Regions from separate parts of the Staphylococcus epidermidis genome, predicted to be linked through region 2. Evidence: riboswitches for the same ligand, from Rfam matches in the RefSeq annotation. Region 2 holds a riboswitch; each other region holds the start of a gene.

Region 1 (6,087 bases), 1.1 Mb from region 2:
AGTGATCTGATTGATTGTGTGCTTGAACCGCTTGTTCGTCTTTATAGTTTTCAACTACGACAAAGACATTTTTCTCAGTTACATCTTCGTAATGATGATAGAATAAATTACCATCTTCTTTTCTAGAATTTATGACTAATTCTTTCATAAGTTTTAGATAATCCTCGCGTTTATTAGCATCGATTTTTAATTTAGCATTAATTATAATCATTTTAGTCAACTCCTATACATATTAATTATAAGTTTAGCAGTTTATAACTGATAAAAAAAACAATTCGCTTATCGCTTCCATGCTCTATACCACATAATAAAAGAATAAACACACGCAATGATACGAATGTCATTGCATGTGTTTGAAAAATATTATTTATTAACGTGTTCTTCACTAACAATAAGAGGTTTATCTGGTTTAACGAAGAACCATAGAATTGCTGCTATAATAGCCGGAACGATTAAGAGTTGTAATGTCATTGACCATCCTAAATGATCTACAACAATTCCTGCAAGTAAAGGACTAATAAGTGCGCCAACATTTCCCCATAAGTTCATCCAACCTGACACAGTTCCAGAGAAATTACGACCTAAGTCAGTGGCTGCAGCCCAACTCATTCCCATAGAAATACCTACGCCACCTAAACAAAGTGATAACCAGAAAATGGTTACATATAAGTTGTCTGTATGTACTGCTAAGAAAATTGAAATTGAGAATACCACAAATCCCGCAATCGCAATTACGCCACGTGCAACAAAACGTGATTGACCTGTATTCAAAATCTTGTCTGAAATAGCTCCAGCAAATAAAATTAAGAAGAACATAAATAACCAAGGTAATGCACTGATAGTCATTTCTTTGAAATTCACATGATATTGTTCAGTTAAATATGTTGGTAACCATATTAGGAACAACGCGATAACAAACTGAACTACAAAGTATTGCAATGCGATTGCGTAGAAACTGAAATGACTTAAAAAACGTTTCCACGGTGGTAAAGATTTCTCAGTTGCGACAATATCACGATTTTGAGTAATAAATCTTTTCTCGGCATCGTTTACCATTTTATGTTGTTCTGGTAAGTCTTTAGCAATAATTGCCCAAAGAACTGCCATTAAAATTCCTACAACCCCGAAAATATAGAAAACGGCTTGCCAGTTAAAAGCATTGACAATGGCTATCGTGATGATAGGTGCTAAAACTGGACCAAAATAAGATCCTGCTAACAACGCACTAGATGCACGACCTTTTTCATTTTTAGCGAACCAAAAAGAGTTAAAAACTGCATTGGATGGATACATTGGCGCTTCACCAACACCAAATAAGAATCTAATAAAGTAAAGTAAACCATGATGTTTAATCATCCCTGTTAAGATGGTAAATGCACTCCACCAAACTAAAGCGACAGTAATCATTTTACGTGGTCCAAACTTCTCTGCTAACATCCCCGAAGGTACTTGCATTAATGCATATCCTAGGGAGAAAAATGATGCTAATAAACCAAATTGTGTCTTAGTTAACCCCAAATCTTTCATCATCGGTACTGCAATATAAGATATGTTAGATCGATCCATGTAAGCAATAACCCCAATAAAGAAGAACCCTATTGCAAAATACCAACGAACATTACTACGTTTTTCTTTCATATTTGTTTCCTACTTCCATTTGTATTATGTTGTTTCTTATTATGATGTCGTTATGTTTCAGAAATCCCCTCTGGTGACTGTTTTAACTTCAATTTTTAAAACAACTGTTAAGTTGTAGCGCTACAATTTTTTATTAATATAGCACGTAGTGTAAACGGTTACAATACTTTTTGTGAATTTTTTTTGAACTTTTTAATATTTTTTGTGCATTTTAGATGCATCATACACTTTTATATCTTTTACCGCGCCCCTTACACCCTATTCTCACAATATATTAGCAATCATTAGTTATTGATTTTTTAAAAATGGTTTCTAAATATGTAATTGACCAATAAAAGTTAAAAATGATTTGCAAATGATAATAATAACTTTTAAATGAATACGATATCTACAATCTTCTTAATAGAAATTGTAAAGAAATTTGAAGTCTTTTATTAAAGGTAGTAAAATATTGTAAACGAAACATTTAATATCTTGTAAATTAATTTCATATTTAACCACTGGAAGTGCCTTTGTTTAAGGCTGAGAGTAAAGAACTGACTTTATAATTCCTGGAACCTGATCCAGTTCATACTGGCGTAGGGAAGTGGCGACGCTCAATTTTATGAAGTCATACTAAAGCTCAACGCTATTTCCCAATATAAGGGAAATGGCGTTTTTTATTGTAGAAATTGGGGGGGATATTTATATTTATTGCGATTACATATCATAAACAACTGACTAGGGACGATTTACAGCATTATAAACATATCGAAGAAGCTATTGATGGCTTGTTATTTCGCACTTCCATGAATAACGAAGAAAACAAGGACATGATTCAATCTTTACTTCAATTGGGTTTTAGTAAAGATAAAATAATTATTCATAGCGATGTGACACTGTTAGAGGATTTACACCTTAAACGTATCCATTTTAAAGAAAATGACACAACTGCTTTCACATATAAAGAAGCTCATCCTGATATTTGTGTAAGTATGTCTACACATGACGTTGAAACAGTAAAACGATGTTACGAAAATGGTTTGGATTCTGTCTTTTTTGGACATATTTTTCCTACCTCTTCACATCCAAATGTACCACCGCGTTCTAAAGAAGCTATCCAACAGGCATTAAATGTTCCTATCCCTATTTATGCTATTGGTGGTATTAATGAACATTCACTTCAAAAGATGCCACCTGGATTTAAAGGTATATGTGCCATATCATATTTTAACAATGCTTCACTAGAAGAAATTAAACAATTAAGAAAGGAGTGGTCTACTCATGCATGATGTACTAATCATTGGTTCAGGAGTTATTGGTATGTCAATTGCTAGACACCTCAGTGCAACACACTTAGATGTTGCAGTCATAGATAGAGATGTACCTGGAAAGCATGCGTCATATAAAGCTGGAGGTATGCTTGGTGCACAAAATGAATTTACAGAGGATAGTGACTTGTTTCAATTAGCCATCGAATCTCGTGCTATGTTTCCACAATTAAGTAAATCATTATTAGATGAAACAGGCATAGACATTCAATTTAAAAATTCAGGACTTATCAAAATTGCTAATGAACACGATGATATCTCATCTATAAAACGACAATATCAATTTCTGAATAGTCAAGACCGTAGTGTCAAACAATTATCAGATGATGATTTGCTACAACTTACACATGGTGAAGTTAAACCTTCATACGCGGCCATTCACATACCACACGATGGTCAAATTAATGCACATCATTACACACTGGCATTAGTAGAATCAATGAAGTTAAGAGAGATTAAGCGTTATGAGTCTACAGAGGTCACTTCAATAGAACGGCATAATGGCTATTATTCAGTGAAAACCGATCAATCTTCAACAATTGAAGCGCACAAAATTATCGTTGCAGGTGGCGCATGGTCTTCGCAATTATTAACACAATATCATCTACAACGACAAGTGATTGGCGTTAAAGGTGAAGTTATCTTATTAGAAAATAACGATCTTTCACTTACTGAGACATTATTTATGACTAATGGTTGTTACATCGTTCCAAAACAACCCAATCGTTTTTTAATTGGTGCGACGAGTGAATTTAATAATTATTCTGTCGGTACTACAGATGAAGGTATGGATTGGCTTCTTCGCCATGCATATCATCGTGTCCCTCAACTAAAAGACAGTCATATACTGAAGAAATGGTCAGGAGTAAGACCATACACAGAAAAAGAAATGCCAGTCATGGATCAAATTGATGATGGCTTATACGTGATAAGTGGTCATTATCGAAACGGAATATTATTGTCACCTATTATCGGTCGTGACATTGCCAATTGGCTACTTTCTGGTATTAAACCATCACGTTATTCAAGTTTTACAGTTACAAGGAGGAATAATCATGAAGTGTATCATTAATGGCGACCTCTTCACTTTCGATCAGAATCAATCGATACAAGAGGTTTTACATTCACTTGAATTAGACCCAAAACGAGTGATTGTTGAACTAAACAAAGAACTTATCAAGCAAGACAAATATGAAGAATATACTGTAAGAGAAGACGACAGATTAGAATTACTAGAAATTGTTGGAGGCGGTTAATATGTTTAAAATAGGAAATTTAGAATTACAATCTCGTTTACTTTTAGGTACTGGAAAATTTGAAAATGAAGAGGTTCAGTCAAAAGCAATTGAGGCATCTGAAACAAATGTACTTACATTTGCAGTAAGACGTATGAATTTATATGATCGTAACCTACCTAACCCACTTGCAAACGTTAATTTAAAAGATTTTATCACTTTTCCAAATACTGCAGGTGCCAAAACAGCTCAAGAAGCTATCAGAATTGCTGAAATTGCTAATCACGCAGGTGTATGTGACATGATTAAAGTCGAAGTCATTGGTGATGACGAAACATTATTACCTGATCCATTCGAAACATACGAGGCATGCAAAGTATTGTTAGAAAAAGGTTACACTGTTTGTCCTTACATCTCTAACGATTTAGTTTTAGCTCAACGTTTAGAAGAATTGGGTGTACACGCAGTTATGCCACTTGCATCCCCTATTGGTACAGGAAGAGGTATTAATAACCCATTAAATTTAAGTTATATTATCGAAAATGCTAGTGTACCTGTAATCGTAGATGCTGGTATTGGTTCCCCTAAAGATGCGTGTCATGCCATGGAGCTTGGCGCAGATGGTATTTTACTCAACACAGCCATTTCAGCGGCAAAAGATCCTGTGAAAATGGCTGAAGCAATGAAATTAGGTATAAATGCTGGCAGACTTTCATATGAAGCTGGACGCATTCCTGTTAAGTATACTGCACAAGCATCTAGTCCATCAGAAGGTTTAGGGTTCTTGTAAAATGTCGCGTTATGAACGTCAAACACGCTTTGCACCATTTGGAGAAGAGGGTCAGCAAAAGCTATCCTCCTCTCAAATACTTATTTTTGGCGCTGGTGCTTTAGGAAGCCATATTGTAGATCAACTCGCACGCATGGGGGCTCATCATATTGCAATCGTCGATATGGATATTGTTGAAATTTCAAATTTACATCGACAAACACTCTTCGATGAAGAAGACGCACATACTTTAATATCCAAAGTTGAAGCAATCAAGCATAAGGTTAATCAAATTAATATAAATGTCAATCTAACAACTTATGATTTAGAAGTTACTTCATCAAATATCGAAAATTTGATAAAAAATGTCGAACCAGACATCATCATTGATGGCATGGATAACTTCAAAATACGATACCTGATTAATGAGGTTTGTCACAAGTATCAAATCCCATGGGTTTATGGTGCAGCTGTTGGTAGTAAAGGATCAGTATATGGAATAGATCACCAAGGACCATGTCTAAAATGTTTATTGCAAACAATTCCTGACACAGGGGAAAGTTGCGCTATTAATGGCGTAATTCCCCCTGTTATATCAATGATTGCAAGCTATGAAGTAGCAGAGGCCGTACGTTATCTTTCAGGAAAAGGATTTTCAAAGCAATTAATCACTATTGATGCATTTAATATCAATTATAAGTCAATGAATGTAGATGCACTCAAAAATAAAGATTGCCCAGTGTGTGAAAAACATGAATATACGTTACTAGAAAGCCAACAAGAACGTACTATTGAGGACTTGTGTGGGAATGCTTATTTATTTAGATTCCCACCTAAAGCTTTTAAACACGCTGCCCATTTCCCTGGGAATATGGTGAAATCTACTTCCTTTGCCAAATTAATTCAATATCAAACTTATGAATTCACCTTGTTTAAAGATGGTCGTATGAATGCATATGGTATACACAATGATGAAGAAGCACATCACCTATACAATACGTTGTTAAAATCCATACGCTAATTAAAGTAAGATTGTTACCCTTTCAACCTGTTTCTTGTTAAAATGACTTATACTTAACATCAAGTTTACGACAACTCGATTAATTTAAAAGGAGAAACTAACGTTGTATGGAAC
Region 2 (6,087 bases):
AAACAGAAATCCTATTAAAGAGGTGAATTTTTATGACAAATAAAGAATTCGAAAAAAAATCAGCAGAAAAAGCCAAAGAAGTAGAAGAAAAACTTAAAGAACAAAACGAAGAAAAAACAGATGATATCGAACAAACAAAGAAAGATATTCAAGATACACTAGATTAATTTCACTAATGATATAAGTGTTTATGCTAGATAATAAGATGATCTATTAGCATTTAAATCGTTGAATCATTGAGTTCATAAGTAATATAAAAAGACAATTTCTATTAAAATTTTTGATAGAAATTGTCTTTTTTCTGTACTAATAAAGGCGTTCATCTATGATTATCATTATAATAATTTCTTTTAATACAAATCTACGTTATTATTTAACCTTTTTTATTTCACAGTTGACATTTATGTAAAATTCAGCAGAATATTTATTTATCCAAAAGAAATTACACAACAATTTTACGACTACTTTTTCGAAAGATTTGCGTCATAGCTCTTAAATCATTATTAATATCAATGATAGAAAAAACTGTCGCCAAAATTCTAATCTTGGACGACAGTTATATTTATCATTTAATTACACTATAGTAATTTATGTTTACGTAACAATTCTTCAATGAAAGTACCACGTATTTTCTTCAGCACTGTATTTAATACTGATCTTTTAATAAAGTTTTTATTAACAAGTTCATGTAAAGATTTACGATCATTTAATTCATAAAATGCATCCATCAGTACGCGTGCATCAAATTCAGAGGCATAAACTTCAGGTACACCTCTATCAACATCCAATAATTGATAAACAGCTTCCATAGCTGTTCTAACTGAATATTCTGTAGTGAATACAGTATCCCGTGCTGTTTCTGCAAAGTTTCCAATAAATGCTAAATTTTTAGAGCCATTCGGTACTACTAACGGTCGATCTTTGTATGCTCTAGGCATGAAATATGCAGTTACATATGGCATATAAACAGGAATCGTGTTACATTCTGATTGAGCTAATTCAACAATTTCCTCTTGTGGAACACCCATATGATATAACCATTCTTGACAGATTTCACTACCAGTACATTCCGTGATTGGTTTTTTAATGAAGTCTCCTTTTTCGTCAGAGTATAATGCGTAAATCCATACACTAACTTGATTTTTAGGTTGTTTCTTAAATTGTTGCTGACGGTTCACTGTAAAACTAAGTTGCCAACTCGAATTAGCGACAGAAATGATACCGCCTGTGACTGTCCGACCTGATAAAACATCTCTTTTACATAATTGTTCGATATATGAGATTATTTTTTTATTATCTGTTGTTGCCGTTGCTGATACGAACCAACTTTTAGCTGGAATGTGATCACAGAATTTCTCAGGTCTTCCGAATTCAGGACTTTGATTAGCTAAGTTTTTCCATAATGTCCAACTACCACCTAAAGAATGTGTTATAGGAGCAGGGTGGTCATTATCACCATAGGTTGAACTTTCGGTAATACTTCCATTAGTAACAAATACCAAGTCATTAACTGTCAACGGGATAGATTCTTCTTTATCATCTCTAGTTAAAATGATTTCTCTAGCAATTTTAGTAGATGGTGTTGCATCAACTAAAATATTATTCACTTGTACTCCAAATTCAAAGTTCACGCTATGTGATTTTAGATATTCTATCATCGGTAATACTAAAGATTCATATTGATTATACTTAGTAAATTTTAATGCACTAAAATCTGCTAAACCACCAATATGATGCACAAAACGCATAAGATATCTACGCATCTCCATCGCTGAATGCCATGGCTCGAATGCAAACATTGTTTTCCAATAAAGCCAAAAATTAGAATTTAAAAAGTCTCTTGAAAAGACATCAGTGATTTTAACATCGTCTAAATCTTCTTCTTTCATCAAACATAAATTTAAAATTTCTTTAATTGCTTTTTTTGTTAATGTAAAATCACCATCAGTATCAATACGCTTACCTCCACTTTCAATCGCTCTACATTTAGAATAATTAGGGTCTTCTTTATTTAACCAATAAAACTCGTCTAACACAGAAGCATTAGTTTGCTCAAGTGATGGTATACTTCTGAATAAATCCCATAAGCATTCAAAATGATTTTCCATTTCTCTGCCACCACGTACTACATAGCCATGATGCTCCATATTGATGCCATCTAAACTTCCTCCTGAGATATCTAACTCTTCTAAAATATGGATATTCTCGCCTTTCATTTGTCCATCTCTAATTAAAAAACATGCTGCAGCTAAAGAAGCTAATCCAGCCCCTATCAAATAGGCTGATTTATTATCAACATTTTCAGGTTTTTTAGGCCGAGCAAACGCTTCATAATTACTATTTGTATAATACATAGAAACATCACTCCAATTAGATAAAGTTTGAAAATCTATATGATATCGCTTTCAATTGTATTTTACTCCTCTTTGTGTAATAAAACAAACAATTGGTTATTTTTTAATTTAGTTTACTTAAAACTATACTAATCATTTTTATTTAGCTATTTTTAATATCAAATTAAAGACTGGTTAGAAAAATTTAAATCATTAATTCTATAAATTTTACTTCGATACACATTTATTGCAATTCATCTCTAAAATAGTAAATATATTTCTCATTTAAATAACAATACTCGAAAGAACCTTGACAATATATGATAAAAATCATACATTTAAGTTAATTAAATAATTGAACGCACTAGGGGTGTATTCTTTACTGAGATGAGGCCAACCTCAAACCCTTCGAACCTGATCTAGCTAGTTACTAGCGTAGGAAAGTGTTGTTATACATCTAATCTAACGGATTATGATTAGATGTAACTTCTGACGCACAACTTTCCTAGAGAAGGTTGTGCGTTTTTTAGGAGGATGTTTTTTATGTCAAAAGGTTTGAAACTATCTGAAATTCTTGTGACAGTTTTAATTTCAGTAGTATTTGCCATCATTTATAACTTATGGTGGTTTGTTTACAATATTGTACAAGTTGCGGGTATTCACTTAGAACAACTTACATATGGTGTATGGTTTATGGCAGCAGTCGTTTGTTACTTAATCATTCCTAAGCCAGGTATAGCATTATTAGCAGAAATCGCAGCTGGAGCTGGTGAAACGATTGTTATGGGAAAATTTGATATACCTACTATCATATATGCGATATTACAGGGATTGGCTTGTGAAATTATATTTGCTATTTTTAAATACAAATCACGTTCTGCTGCTGTAGCAATGCTTGCTGGGTTAGCAACTGCTTTAATCTCTTTCCCAGTGGATTACTTCTATGGTTACTTAAACGAAGTTGCTGGATGGAACTTACTACTATTTATAGTTTTCCGTTCAATTAGCGGAATTGTATTAGCTGGTTTAGTTTCATACTGGATTGTCAAAGCATTAGATAAAACCGGTGTAACTAAATTCTTTAGACCAGCATCACAACAAGATTACGATAACCTATAAGGGGATTTTTTAATTGTTACGTGTTAAAAATTTACGTTTAAAGTATCCGAATGGTGATAGGAAAATATTCGATAACTTAAATCTTGAGATTAAAAATAAAGAAAAAGTGCTTTTACTCGGTCCTTCCGGATCAGGTAAAAGCACATTACTTAATGTATTAAGTGGAATAGTACCTAATTTAATTGAACTTCCGATGAAATATGATGAATTGAATATTGATCATGATAGTGGCGTTATATTTCAAGATCCAGATAATCAATTTTGTATGCCAAAAGTATATGAAGAACTTGCATTTGTTTTAGAAAATAGAAATATTCCTAGAAGTGAGATGGATCAAGAAATCGAAAACGCACTAAAGTCTGTAGACCTTAATGTTACTCATAAAACATATGTCAACAATCTAAGTGGCGGCATGAAACAGAAGTTAGCTATTGTTGAAACAATACTACAAAAATCAAAGACACTTTTTTTAGATGAGCCTACTGCAATGCTCGACGTGAAAGCAACTGAAGATTTATGGAAGAAATTAATCAATCTTTGGAAAGATCAAACAGTTTTAATTGTTGAGCATAAGGTTGAACATATTTGGCAACATGTTGACCGCGTGTTGTTATTAAATTATGATGGTGAAATTGTTGCTGACGACACCCCAGAACAAATCTTAGATCATTATGAAGCGTTATTAACTGAATATGGAGTTTGGCACCCTAGAGCATGGCACAGTGCACCACGCCCCATCCCATTACCTAATCAAACAAAGAACCTCTTATTTCATTTTGACGACGGGCAAATTATTAGAGGTAAAAAGACACTTTTTTCATCCAAGGAGCTTAAACTGTATTCAGGTGAATGGTTAACAATCACTGGTAAAAATGGTGCTGGTAAAACCTCTTTACTAGAAGCTATGTTACAACTGATTAAATATGAAGGTGACATGTTTTATCGCGATCAATTATTATCTAAAATTAAACAAGCGGCAAAGCATATGTATTTGGTATATCAGAACCCTGAATTACAATTTATTACTAATTCTGTTTATGATGAAGTGTATATTCATTATAATCACTTAGATCCTAAGCATGCGAATGATGAAACCATGGATCTGTTAAAATTATTACATTTAGATCAAGTTAAGGATCATCATCCTTTTGAAATATCAACAGGTCAAAAGCGTCGTTTAAGTGTTGCAACAGCATTAAGTTCAAAGGCAGAGATTATTTTACTAGATGAACCAACATTCGGTCTAGATAGTCATAATACATTTCAACTTATTAAGTTATTTCAAGAACGCGTTAATCAAGGTCAAACAATTATCATGGTGACACATGATCCAGAAATTATTAAACGATATCCAACAAGACGATTACGCGTGGAAGATGGGTGTCTTAAAGAAATGGAAGGTGAACACATTGTTTGAAAGATGGAAAAAACGCCACACCTTCGTTGATGATGTAAATATTATTACTAAGTTACTTTTAGGTATCGCATTATTCTTTTTCATTATATTTATCCATAACTTCGACTTTATGATTTATATCGTCATATTAATGTTTATGTTCTTACTTTTATTTAACGGTACAGAATTTAAAATAACGGCAATATTTATATTAGTTACAACCCTCTTTGCCTTGATGTCATCATTATTTATGATTTTATATGGTGATGGAGAACATATGCTTGTAAAATTTGGTATTTTGCAAATAAGTACAGAAAGTATTGTACGAGGTCTTCATCTATCTATGAGAACAATTACCGTTTCAATGTTTGGTATACTAATCGCATTGACTTCACAAATTGTAATGATTTTTTATAGTTTAATGCAACATTTAAAGGTAAAGCCAAAGTTTGCTTATGCTTTTATGGCAGCGATTAGAATGGTTCCACTTATAATAAGTTCTCTTATTCAATTAAGACGTTCCCTAAAAATGCGTTATCAAATGATAGATGCATCTAACTATAAAGGAATCAAGCGTCTTAATCATTTAGTCATACCTTTATTAAGTCAAAATATTCGACGTGCACATCAACTTTCAGTTGCAATGGAGTCTAAAGGTTTTAAAGATGGTCCGAGAACATACTACTATCGGGTAACATTTTCATATAAAGATATCGTATTTATTGCTTGTATATTAATTATCATTACTTTGTCATTTGTCTTATCATCATACCTTCCAATTACTGGTATTCATGATGTCCGTTTTGGACAATTAGACTAATAATCATACACCAAATATTTAATTAAAAGTAAATATTCATTTTATTCCAATGTAAATAGAAATCATAAAAAATGTCCTTCGTTGATCTTATCCAATCAACGAAGGACTTTATTTCAAATTGAACAACCAATTTTACTTAGTGATGGCTTTATTCCCAATATCATTACGATAAAAAAGATTATCACTTTTTATTTGTCGTGCATGTTCATATGCATTTGCTTGTGCTTTTTCAACTGTTGGACCTTCCCCTATAGCTAGGATAACTCTTCCACCAGAATTCACAAAACATTGACCTTCTTTCTTTAATCCACTCACATAATAATGAGAATCTAGATTAAAACCACTTATTTCATGCCCTTTTTCATATGAACCAGGGTATCCTTTAGATGCTAGCATTACTCCTACAACAGCTTCATCTT
Region 3 (6,087 bases), 430 kb from region 2:
TCCACTATTGCAAATGAGTCCCACGGGTTTCATTTTGAAATGGTCCATATTAAGGTGGTCAAGTGCATTTTTAAGAATACCTGAAAACGATCCATGATAATTTGGCGTTCCTAAAATTAAGAAATCTGCTTCCATTGCTTTATTTTGTAAAGATTTGACATTGTTTTTAATTTCATCAACTGCTTGTGTTGTACCAGCAAAATCCAATTGATGAATGGGTTTCTCAGCTAGGTCAAAGATTTCCACCTCAACATCATGTTCGCCGAGTTGACCTTTTAAATATTTTGATAAAGCGTTCGTATGAGACCCTACTTGAGCACTCCCTATAATAATTAAACCTTTCATTATTTTACACCTCTAAATTATTTTCTTCTTTTAATATTTTCATGATTGCTTTTCCAACTCCACTATTTTCATTGGTGTCTGTGACATATTTAGCAATATGTTTAACTTCATCTGTAGCATTATTCATTGCTACTGGATAACCTACACGTTCTAGCATTGAAATATCATTTAAATTATCTCCTATTGCTACCACATCTGTTAAATCTATACCTAATTGATGAGCAATAGCTGATAAGGCAATGCCTTTTTGAGCGTCTGAATGAGTGATTTCTAGGTTACCTCTTGATGATGAGGATACTGCTAAATTTGGTGATGATGCTAACTCCTGACCTACTTGGTCGATTTTACTTAAATCTGCATCAAAAGCTAACACCTTCATAATAAGTTCTCCAGGAATATCTTCAATTGAATCATAATTTTCTACAACTTTTAAAGTACCGTTATCTATGCGTTTTTGTATATTATTTCGTATCTTGGCTACATCTGCTTTTTGACCCGCACGTTCTGCAATATCTATATAGATTGCTAAATCACGTTTAGGATCTTCTGTATATATGCCACGATTTGTGTAAATTTGATAATAAATATGATTATTTTTAAGTGCTGTCGTAATTTTGTGTACTAAATCATGATTAAGATGTGATGTACTCATTATGTTAAATGATTCCTCACGAACTTCTGCACCATTCAAACATATGTAAGGGACTTTTAAATCTGTTTCAGCAACAGGTGTTTGTGCCTCGTAAAACGCTCTACCAGTTGCAATAACTACTGTAATGCCGTTCGCTTGCGCAAATTTTATAGCTTCTTGATTCATAGTGGTGATTTCATGACCAGCGTTAAGTAATGTTCCATCCATATCCGTTGCTATTAGCTTTATCATTAGTTGACCTCGTTTCCACTTATTTTAAAGTGATGCTATATGAATTTTTTAAATTAATTTAAAATTTATGTGTGTAGCATATGTCTTAACTTCATTATTATTATATGTTATCACACAATCTTTAACGATTTACTAGACTTCAAAAATACGTTTATTTATGTACGACATCATTTTAACAAATTTATATCCTTTTGTATCTTCCCCTGTTTTTCTGCTTTTTTCTTTTCACGTATTTCCTTAAAAAAACTTCTCAATAGTTCTGCACACTCTTCTTCTAAAATTCCTTTTTCTACGGTTGCCCTATGATTAAACTGGGGTTGTTCTAATAAATTCATAAGACTTCCCGAACAACCTCCCTTGGGATCAGTAGCACCATACACAACCTTTGGAATACGGCTCATAATAATAGTGCCCGCACACATAACACAGGGCTCTAATGTAACATACAACGTACATTCTTCTAATCTCCAACTGCCGACAACTTCTGAAGCCCGTTCTATCGCTATGTGCTCTGCGTGGGCGGTAGGTTGCTGCAATGTTTCCCTTAAATTATGTGCACGTGCAATGACTTGACCCTCTTTAACAATAACTGCTCCGATTGGAACTTCTCCTAATGCTTTGGCTTTGTGTGCTTCATTAATTGCTAAGCGCATGTAATCATGATTTTTTTTCATATGTGTTGGAATACCTCACTTATGGTACAATACTCATTGTCTATCTTAACATTTGGAGAAGTGATTATGAATAAACCATTTATTGCAATCGAAGGACCTATAGGTGTTGGTAAATCCTCTCTTGCTCACCGATTAAGCAAGACGTTTGGTTTTTATGAAGAGAAAGAAATTGTTGATGAAAATCCATTTCTATCTGATTTTTATGATGATATAGAAAAATGGAGTTTTCAAACTGAAATGTTCTTTTTATGTAACAGATATAAACAGATTAGAGATATTGAGTCGCTAAATCAAGGTATAGTTAGCGATTATCATATTCATAAAAATAAAATTTTTGCTAAAAATACTTTAGATGCTAAAGAATTTGATAAATTCAGTCGTATTTTTGATATTTTAACTGAAGATATCGAAATGCCAAATACAATTATCTTTTTAGATGCTGATTTAAATGTATTAAAATCAAGAATTGCACAACGTAATCGTAGCTTTGAATCTCATATAGAAGATGACTATTTACTTACTTTAAAAAAAGATTATCTTGCTTATTATGAATCATTAAAGAATGACGGTGCAAATGTCATTCGAATTGATACGTCACAACAAGATTTCGTTAAAAATGATTACGATTACCAAAATATTTTAAATTTAGTAAAACCTATGATTGGAGAAAATAAAGATGAATAATTATGGTATTCCTCAAAATGCAGTAATAACCATTGCTGGTACTGTAGGGGTTGGTAAATCTACGTTAACACAAGCACTTGCTGATAAGTTAAATTTTAAAACTTCCTTTGAGAATGTAGACCATAATCCTTATTTAGATAAATTTTATCATAATTTTGAACGTTGGAGCTTTCATCTTCAAATTTACTTTCTTGCTGAACGTTTTAAGGAACAAAAACGCATGTTTGAGTATGGTGGAGGTTTCGTTCAAGATCGTTCAATTTATGAGGATGTAGATATTTTTGCAAAAATGCATGAAGAACAAGGAACAATGAGTGCTGACGACTATCACACGTATTACGAATTATTTAATGCAATGGTCATGACACCTTATTTTCCAAAGCCTGATGTTCTAATTTATCTAGAATGTGATTATGATGAAGTAATTGATCGTATTCAACAGCGTGGACGTGACATGGAAATCAATACAGATCCAGAATATTGGAGAAAACTATTTAAACGGTATGAAAATTGGATTAACAATTTTAATGCATGTCCTGTTGTTCGACTTAATATTAATGAATATGACATACACGAAGATTTAGACTCCCTTGATCCAGTCATTGATAAAATTGCTCAAGTTATTAAAGCATACCGACAAGTGGATACAAGATAATATATCCAATTGTAGAAAATTAGAGCTTATATTTGTATACTTTCACAAGCTATTTCATATACTTTTTACTTCAATATTAAAATAACAGATATAGCTATTATTAAGAATGTTGACAATATTTTATAAAAATTCTATGTTTGTACTATAAGTGAATTATATGCACTAGGGGTGTTTTTTAACTGAGATGGATATCATCCAAACCCTTTGAACCTGAACTAGCTTATACTAGCGGAGGAAAGTGTTGAATCTCATCTAATTATCATTCTGTCTTTATATATTGATTTGGATGCACAACTTTTCTCATGAAGGTTGTGCATTTTTTCTTATACAAATAAAAATATTGGGGGCATGAAGATGAAAAAAACTGCAATTATCACGGGAAGTAGTCGTGGATTAGGCGCTAAAATTGCAATAACTTTACTAGAAAAAGGCTACAATGTTGTTGTTAATTACAAACAAAATAAGGATAAAGCTGAAAAATTAATTAGAAATTATAATCAAAGTAAGGCTATAGCTATTCAAGCTGATGTGACAGACAGAAACGATGTGAATCAAATGATTCAAACTGCCACACAACATTTTGGAAAAATAGATATAGTAATCAATAATGCACTTGTTGGTTTTAAATTTGATCCAAATCAGCAAAAATCGTTTGAAGATTTAACTTGGGAAGATTATCAACAACAACTTAATGGTACTTTAAAAGGAGCATTTAATGTGACTCAAAGCGTCATACCACAATTTATAGAACAACAAAGTGGATGCATTATTAGTATTGGAACCAATTTGTATCAAAATCCAGTCGTACCTTATCATGAGTATACAACAGCAAAGGCAGGTCTCATCGGCTTTACCCGTAATATTGCTGCAGAACTTGGACAATATGGTATCACAGCAAATGTTGTTTCTGGAGGATTACTCAAAACGACTGATGCAAGTGCAGTTACTACACCTGAAGTATTTGATTTAATTGCTCAAACTACACCTCTTAGAAAAGTAACATCACCTCAAGATGTAGCCAATATGGTTGTATATCTCGCTTCAGACGAAGCACGTGGCGTGACAGGTCAAAATATTACCGTTGACGGTGGTTTAACAATGAACTAAGCGTTTACACTCTTCGGTTGTGTATTTTTTACAAAAAGATAATAATTAATGAGGTGTTCATATGACAAATAATCACTTTCTTAACATAGGTGTGTTACTGTATGGGTGTGGTCATCATCAAGCGGCATGGCGTATGAAAGATTCTAATATTGAGGATATCGGCAACATATCTTATTATCAGCATTTAGCTCAAATAGCTGAGAAAGGCTTTTTGGATATCGTCTTTTTTGCAGACAATCAAGCCTTTAATGCGAGTGATAATACTACTATGCCCGCTTTTTGGTTTGATCCTATAATTAACTTATCAGCTATTGCACAAGTTACATCGCATATAGGATTAGTGCCAACAATATCGAGTACATTTTCAAATCCATTCACCGCTTCTCGTCAATTATTAAGTCTAGACTACTTATCTCATGGCCGTGTAGGTTGGAATTTGGTCACATCCATGACAGATATTGAAGCCCAAAATCACAGTCTTCAATACTTACCGGAAAGACATGAGCGCTACAAAAAAGCAGATGAATTTGCATCGGTAATGAATAAGCTATTCACTTCTTGGTCAACTGCATCTTATGTACCAGATAAAAACAACAACAAAATTATTGAGTCTAAAGATATTAAACCTTTTTATCATGAGGGGGACTATTTTCAAGTACGAGGACCACATACAACACCACAAAGTCCTCAAGGTAAACCAGTATCTATGCAAGCCGGTGCGTCAAAAGAAGGTATTGCATTAGCAGCAAAATATGCTGATGCTGTTTACTCTGTTTCATGGGATATTAAGCAAGCACGTAGTTATAAAAAGAAATTGTCTGATGCTATATCTAAAACTCACCATCCAGATAGAAAAATTAAAATTTTCCCTGGTTTAGTAACGTATGTAGGTGAAACCCATGAAAAAGCATTATCAAAAAAAGCAGAACTTGATCAAAAGTTACCCATTGAAGATGCTTTAAAGCAACTCAGTTTTTTTGTTCAACAAGATTGTTCAGATTGGGAATTAGATGAACCAGTTCCTCCCTTACCTCCCGTTGAAAATTTCAAAGGTCCGATTGGTCGATATGAAACAGTTTTAGCAATTATAAAAGATAAACAACCAACTGTAAGAGAATTATTAGGTTACCTAAGTGCCGGTGGTGGTCATCTTACTCTTATAGGTACACCTGAGGAGATAGTGGATGAGATGGAGCACTGGTTTAATGAAGGCGTTGCAGACGGCTTTAATCTGATGCCACCTTCATTACCCCATAGCCTTGAAGATTTTGTAAAATACATTATACCAGAACTACAACGTCGTTCTTTATTTAAAAATTCTTATAATCAACCTACACTACGTACATTATTAAATCTCAACTCATAAAACCGATGATTTTTATGTATTATTAAAAGAAAAAGACGTAGACGTGCGAATCAACTCACACATCTACGTCTTACTCAATTTAAAAATTTTATTTTCCGTATTGTTCTATAACTTGTTTAACATCTTTTGCACTGTTTATGATGACATCTGCGTCGTAGAGTTCCTCTTTTTTAGCCACGCCTGTTAGCACACCGATACCTAATCCTAAATTAGCATTAATCGCGGTTTTCATATCGTTGGCCGTATCTCCTACTATTGCTACCTGTCCCGGTTCAACATCAAAAGCATTAAATAGTGGATCTAACACTTTAGGATGTGGTTTTTCTTCTGCATGTGTTTCTGTAGAAATTACTAAATCAAAGAGATTTCTAGT
Region 4 (6,087 bases), 940 kb from region 2:
TTTTTGAAAATAGATTTATGCACGTTGCAGAATTTAGAAGAATGAATGCGAATATAAGTGTTGAAGGAAGAAGTGCTAAAATTGAAGGAAAAAGCCATTTACAAGGTGCTCAAGTTAAAGCAACAGATTTAAGAGCTGCTGCAGCCTTAATCTTAGCTGGTTTAGTTGCAGAGGGAACTACGCAAGTGACTGAGTTAAAGCATCTAGATAGAGGATACGTCAATTTACATGGAAAACTAAAAAGTCTAGGTGCAAACATAGAACGTGTAAATCGATAATATTATTACAGCTTAAGCTCGGAGGTTTTAAAAATGGAAACGATTTTTGATTATAATCAAATTAAACAAATTATCCCACATAGACAACCTTTTTTACTAATAGATAAAATTGTAGAGTATGAAGAAGGTAAAAGGTGTGTAGGACTAAAGCAAGTATCAGGTAATGAACCATTTTTCCAGGGACATTTCCCTAATTACGCTGTGATGCCTGGTGTTCTTATTACAGAAGCTTTAGCGCAAACTGGTGCAGTAGCTATGTTAAATAGTGAAGAAAATAAAGGGAAAATAGCATTGTTTGCAGGCATTGATAAGTGTCGCTTCAAAAAACAAGTCGTACCTGGAGATACATTAATGTTGGAAGTTGAAATAACTAAAATAAAAGGTCCTATTGGTAAGGGTTCGGCTAAAGCGACTGTTGATGGCCAACTTGCTTGTAGCTGTGAACTTACTTTTGCTATTCAAGATGCTTAATCTTAGATAATTAAACTCTTTAGGTAAAATAATTCGTATTGTGATAACAAAATAGTAAAACTTATTTAAAGAATATCGCACAGATTATTGACCTAACACTTTATGTATATTGAATTTCTGGTTGAAATACTTTAAGTCAGGTCTCGCCTAGAAATATAAGTATCAAATGGCAGTACTTTTTAATATAGTAATCTCTGTTCGTAAAGAGCCTGGAACAATGGTTAATTCATGTTCTAGGCTTTATTTATGTTCAATATTTAAAATTGTATATGATTTAAATATATGAAAATTAAATGTTTTATAATTACCCTTGGTGTTTATCTTTCGATTTTCTCATCTTTCAACTTAGGTTTTGATTGCATCATACGATTAAATGTTTTTTTCAACTTTTCACCTGTAAGTCCTTCATCAACTAATTCTTCTAATAAACTCTCAGCGTATTCTTGTCTCAAAGTGTAGATGTGACATTCTAAAACGACTGACATTGAATATTTAAAATTTTTAACGCTTTTAACTGTTGCATTAAATAACGCTGGATCGTTAGCAGGTCTTGTGATGACTACTCTAATATCTAAAAGTTGTTTGTTATCCTTATATTGCTTAAATGTTTCATAGTGTTCATTTGAAATTACTATTTCTAGTAACCACCCAGTGCCACTTCCTTCTTTATTTATAATCACACCATCTTCAATGACGTATTCTGATATTGCACCATGTTCATTCACAATTTGAAATCTTACTGCCTTAAAAGTTTTCATAATATCACTTCTCCAAATTTTTTTATTAATACAATAATAGAAATTTATGTCAGATTTAGATATAATACTTCAATATTTTCTTTAAATATATCAAAATCTCATCGTCATTTACTAACAATTTCAATAAAATTGTGGTTTTGACCAGTGAACTAAGCTCAGTTATGATTAGAACATAAGAAGGAGGTGACACATGTTAAATAAAATAGTCATTGTTGGTAGAATGACGAAAGATGCTCAAATCTATGAAAAGGAGGATAACAAAATAGCAACATTTTGCGTTGCTACAGAAAGAAACTACAAAGATGATAATAATGAAATTTCTACAGATTATTTACTTTGTAAAGCTTTCGGTAAAACTGCCACTAATATTGAAAAGTACACTAGTCAAGGTACTTTAGTAGGTATAACTGGACAAATGCGTTCAAGAAAATATGAAAAAGAAGGCCAAACACATTTTGTTACAGAATTATACGTTGAAACAATAAAATTCATGTCCCCAAAAAATAAAAACAATGAAACTCCCTCTGATAATCAATTTGAAAACAACACTTATCAACCTGATGATTTAGAAATAATTCATATTTAAACAACTAACTTTTCCTTTAAAACTCCATCCTATATTTAATAAATTAATTTATCCTTTCTTTCAATTATACTCGAGCGGCCTTTGTTAATCATAAAATATTAATAAAAGGTCGCTTTAAATACATAGCAAAGGCCTATAATTTCAATAATTATCTGATAAATTTCATTTGTATTACAACGATATTGTAGTAATATGACTCGAAAAAACTATCATGATAGGAATCATTACGGTTATTCATAAAAATTAGCATCCTATTTCATGTAATTGTAGTGTAAAAAATAGGCGTTTATTTTTATTTCAGTGTAACCTGCACGATTTTTATAGATGTTACAGTGGGTTACGTAAACAAATTAAGAAAACAAATCACTTTTAGGAGGATTTTTAATAATGAAAAAAACATTAGTTGCATCATCATTAGCTATAGGACTAGGCGTTGTAGCAGGTAACGCAGGTCATGACGCACATGCAAGTGAGACTACAAATGTTGATAAAGCAGAGTTAGCTCAAAAAGCGTTAACTAATGATCAATCACTAAATGAAAGCCCTGTTCAAGAAGGTGCTTATAATATTAATTTTGATTACAATGGTAATTCATATCATTTTGAATCTGATGGTTCTACTTGGAGTTGGAGTTATGAATCAACAAACAATGCTACGCAACCTGTTCAACCAAGCCAATCTCAAGTAGCTACACAACAACAACCTGTACAAGTATCAGCACCACAAAATGAGCAAACAGCACAACCACAAACAAAATCAACATCTACAAGTCAAACTTCTTCAAGTAAAGCTTCAAGTGGTTCATCAGTAAATGTAAATTCACATTTACAACAAATTGCTCAACGTGAATCAGGTGGCGATATTCATGCAATAAACCCATCTTCAGGTGCAGCAGGTAAATATCAATTCTTACAATCAACTTGGGATTCTGTTGCTCCAAGTCAATATAAAGGTGTTTCACCTGCAAAAGCTCCAGAAAGCGTACAAGACCGAGCAGCAGTAAAATTATATAATACTGGTGGCCCAGGTCATTGGGTAACTGCATAATTAAAATATGAAGTATCTACCATCTTCTCGAATTTGAGAAGATGGTTTTTTATTGTACGACTTATTTGATTTACATGTAATCGTTTGCTATGGTTGATAATGAATCATATATTATTTGCTACTAGGGGAGCCAAAAGGCTGAGATGAATGTATTCAGACCCTTATAACCTGATTTGGTTAATACCAACGTAGGAAAGTAGTTATTAACTATTCGTCATTGAGATGTCTTGGTCTAACTACTTTCTTCGCTGGGAAGTAGTTTTATTTTTTGAGGAGGCTAATTATGACATTTTCAAAAGAGTTGAGGGAAGCATCAAGACCTATTATTGATGACATTTACAATGATGGTTTTATTCAAGATTTACTAGCAGGTAAGTTATCTAATCAAGCTGTAAGACAATACTTAAGAGCAGACGCTTCTTATTTAAAAGAGTTTACAAATATTTATGCAATGCTCATACCCAAAATGAGTTCTATGGAAGATGTTAAATTTCTAGTAGAACAAATTGAGTTTATGTTAGAAGGAGAAGTTGAAGCGCATGAGGTTCTAGCTGATTTCATTAATGAACCATATGAAGAAATAGTAAAAGAAAAAGTATGGCCACCAAGTGGTGATCATTATATTAAACATATGTACTTCAATGCATTTGCACGTGAAAATGCAGCCTTCACGATTGCAGCGATGGCACCCTGTCCATACGTCTACGCTGTCATTGGTAAACGTGCGATGGAAGATCCCAAATTAAATAAAGAATCAGTGACTTCTAAATGGTTTCAATTTTATAGTACTGAAATGGACGAACTTGTTGATGTGTTCGATCAATTGATGGACCGTTTAACTAAACATTGTAGTGAGACAGAAAAAAAAGAGATTAAAGAAAATTTCTTGCAAAGTACTATTCATGAGAGACATTTCTTCAATATGGCATATATTAATGAAAAATGGGAATATGGGGGAAATAACAATGAATAAACCTAAAATTGCACTAACAATAGCAGGCACAGATCCCACCGGTGGGGCAGGTGTTATGGCGGATTTAAAATCATTTCACGCGTGTGGCGTTTATGGTATGGCCACTATAACAAGTATCGTTGCTCAAAATACCCTAGGAGTTCAACATATCCATAATTTAGAATCTTCATGGGTAAAGGAACAACTTGATAGTGTGTTTGATGATGAATTACCACAAGCTATCAAAACGGGTATGATTGCAACAAAAAAAACGATGGAGTTGATTCAAAGTTACTTAAAGGAACATTCCAATATTCCTTATGTGATTGATCCAGTTATGCTTGCCAAAAGTGGTGATTCATTGATGGATGAAAATACTAAAAATCATTTGCAATCAACATTATTACCTTTGGCTGATGTTGTCACTCCGAATATACCTGAAGCTGAGGAAATTACTGGTATTAAAATTAATGATGAAGAAAGCATACGTAAAGCAGGTCAAATCTTTATTAATGAAATTGGTAGTAAGGGTGTTGTAATTAAGGGAGGGCATTCAGCCGATTTAAATAATGCTAAAGATTTTCTTTTTACTAAGAATGAAACGTATACCTTTGAGAACAAACGCTTTGATACTAAACATACTCATGGAACTGGTTGTACTTTTTCAGCAGTTATTACAGCAGAATTAGCTAAAGGTCGTTCCATAAAAGATGCAGTTAAAAAAGCAAAAGAGTTTATTTCATTAAGTATTGAACATACCCCAGAAATTGGCAAGGGGAGAGGACCTGTAAATCATTTTGCTTATATGAAGAAAGTAGGTTTAGATGATGAATAATTTAGAACGATTACGTTCAGAAAATCCACTCGTAATTTGCTATACCAATGATGTTGTGAAAAACTTTACTGCGAATGGTTTACTAAGTTTAGGTGCTAGTCCCGCAATGAGTGAGGCACCAGAAGAAGCTGAAGATTTTACTCGAATGGCTAGTGCGCTTTTAATTAACATCGGTACACTCACACGTGAAAATGAAGAAGACATTATCAAAATAGGTAAAATTGCTAATCAGCAAGGTACACCAATAGTTTTTGATCCAGTGGCAGTTGGTGCTTCTACATATCGTAAAAATTTTTGTCAACGTTTTCTTGGTGAAGTTAATGTCACAGTAATAAAAGGCAATGCTTCAGAAATATTGACATTAATAGATTTTAATACAACTATGAAAGGTACTGACAGTGACAGCGAATTAGATTCAGTAAATATTGCAAAAAAAGCGGCTAATACTTTAAATACTGCTATTGTCATTACTGGAAAAGATGATATTATTGCAAAAAATGAGAAAATAATTAAATTATCTAATGGTTCTCCGCTTCTTACTAAAATCACGGGGGCTGGATGCTTGTTAGGTGGTGTATTAGCAAGTTTCTTGTTTAGAAATACTCAACCTTCAATTGATTTATTAGTTGAAGCGGTAAGTGTCTACAACATCGCAGCAGAATTTGCTGAACAAGCGCCTCATGTAAATGGACCTAGTACTTTTCTATCTGAACTGCTAGATCAACTTTATCAGATGAATGACATTACTTATAAAAATCAAGTCAAAAAGGTAGAGATATGAATATGATGTTTGATTCAAAACAATTATCAGTCTATTTTATTTGCGGAACACAAGATATACCTAAAAATAAATCAATTGAGCAAGTTCTCAAAGAGGCATTAGAAGCTGGAATCACGCTATATCAATTTCGTGAAAAAGGTCCGAATGCACTAAAAGGGGAAAAGAAAAAACAGTTAGCCTTAAAACTTAAACAATTATGTCACTCATATCACGTACCTATGATAGTTAATGATGATGTTCAATTAGCCCAAGAGATTAATGCTGATGGCATTCATGTAGGTCAAGATGATATGGAAATTCAACAATTTGCAAGCCAATTTAAAAATAAGATTATAGGTTTAAGTGTTGGGAATTTGAAAGAGTATCAACAATCTGATTT

Evidence for each region. Region 2 has a riboswitch for thiamine pyrophosphate ahead of FNL83_RS08565 (ECF transporter S component). Riboswitches for the same ligand answer to the same signal wherever they lie in the genome.
Region 1: another riboswitch for thiamine pyrophosphate. It lies ahead of FNL83_RS02205 (thiamine phosphate synthase); the one in region 2 lies ahead of FNL83_RS08565 (ECF transporter S component).
Region 3: another riboswitch for thiamine pyrophosphate. It lies ahead of FNL83_RS10820 (3-oxoacyl-ACP reductase); the one in region 2 lies ahead of FNL83_RS08565 (ECF transporter S component).
Region 4: another riboswitch for thiamine pyrophosphate. It lies ahead of tenA (thiaminase II); the one in region 2 lies ahead of FNL83_RS08565 (ECF transporter S component).

Annotation. Positions count from the first base shown of each region.
Region 1 is NZ_AP019721.1:468,143-474,229, reverse strand. It holds gene FNL83_RS02215 (putative quinol monooxygenase) at 1-211, opposite strand, end outside; gene FNL83_RS02210 (pyruvate MFS transporter) at 364-1,638, opposite strand; TPP riboswitch at 2,131-2,240, shown strand; gene FNL83_RS02205 (thiamine phosphate synthase) at 2,310-2,909, shown strand; gene thiO (glycine oxidase ThiO) at 2,902-4,020, shown strand; gene thiS (sulfur carrier protein ThiS) at 4,004-4,204, shown strand; gene FNL83_RS02190 (thiazole synthase) at 4,206-4,973, shown strand; gene thiF (thiazole biosynthesis adenylyltransferase ThiF) at 4,975-5,973, shown strand; gene uptA (undecaprenyl phosphate transporter UptA) at 6,081-6,087, shown strand, end outside.
Region 2 is NZ_AP019721.1:1,765,445-1,771,531, forward strand. It holds gene graF (glycopeptide resistance-associated protein GraF) at 33-167, shown strand; gene FNL83_RS08560 (oleate hydratase) at 579-2,354, opposite strand; TPP riboswitch at 2,690-2,792, shown strand; gene FNL83_RS08565 (ECF transporter S component) at 2,877-3,452, shown strand; gene FNL83_RS08570 (ABC transporter ATP-binding protein) at 3,466-4,869, shown strand; gene FNL83_RS08575 (energy-coupling factor transporter transmembrane component T family protein) at 4,862-5,668, shown strand; gene purD (phosphoribosylamine--glycine ligase) at 5,801-6,087, opposite strand, start outside.
Region 3 is NZ_AP019721.1:2,194,551-2,200,637, forward strand. It holds gene FNL83_RS10790 (NADPH-dependent FMN reductase) at 1-345, opposite strand, end outside; gene FNL83_RS10795 (Cof-type HAD-IIB family hydrolase) at 350-1,228, opposite strand; gene tadA (tRNA adenosine(34) deaminase TadA) at 1,396-1,902, opposite strand; gene FNL83_RS10810 (deoxynucleoside kinase) at 1,969-2,586, shown strand; gene FNL83_RS10815 (deoxynucleoside kinase) at 2,579-3,241, shown strand; TPP riboswitch at 3,396-3,495, shown strand; gene FNL83_RS10820 (3-oxoacyl-ACP reductase) at 3,596-4,348, shown strand; gene FNL83_RS10825 (NtaA/DmoA family FMN-dependent monooxygenase) at 4,410-5,714, shown strand; gene FNL83_RS10830 (HAD family hydrolase) at 5,803-6,087, opposite strand, start outside.
Region 4 is NZ_AP019721.1:822,328-828,414, forward strand. It holds gene murA (UDP-N-acetylglucosamine 1-carboxyvinyltransferase) at 1-278, shown strand, start outside; gene fabZ (3-hydroxyacyl-ACP dehydratase FabZ) at 312-749, shown strand; gene FNL83_RS04030 (YwpF-like family protein) at 1,067-1,507, opposite strand; gene FNL83_RS04035 (single-stranded DNA-binding protein) at 1,698-2,093, shown strand; gene FNL83_RS04040 (transglycosylase family protein) at 2,481-3,140, shown strand; TPP riboswitch at 3,254-3,352, shown strand; gene tenA (thiaminase II) at 3,424-4,113, shown strand; gene thiD (bifunctional hydroxymethylpyrimidine kinase/phosphomethylpyrimidine kinase) at 4,106-4,927, shown strand; gene thiM (hydroxyethylthiazole kinase) at 4,920-5,708, shown strand; gene thiE (thiamine phosphate synthase) at 5,714-6,087, shown strand, end outside.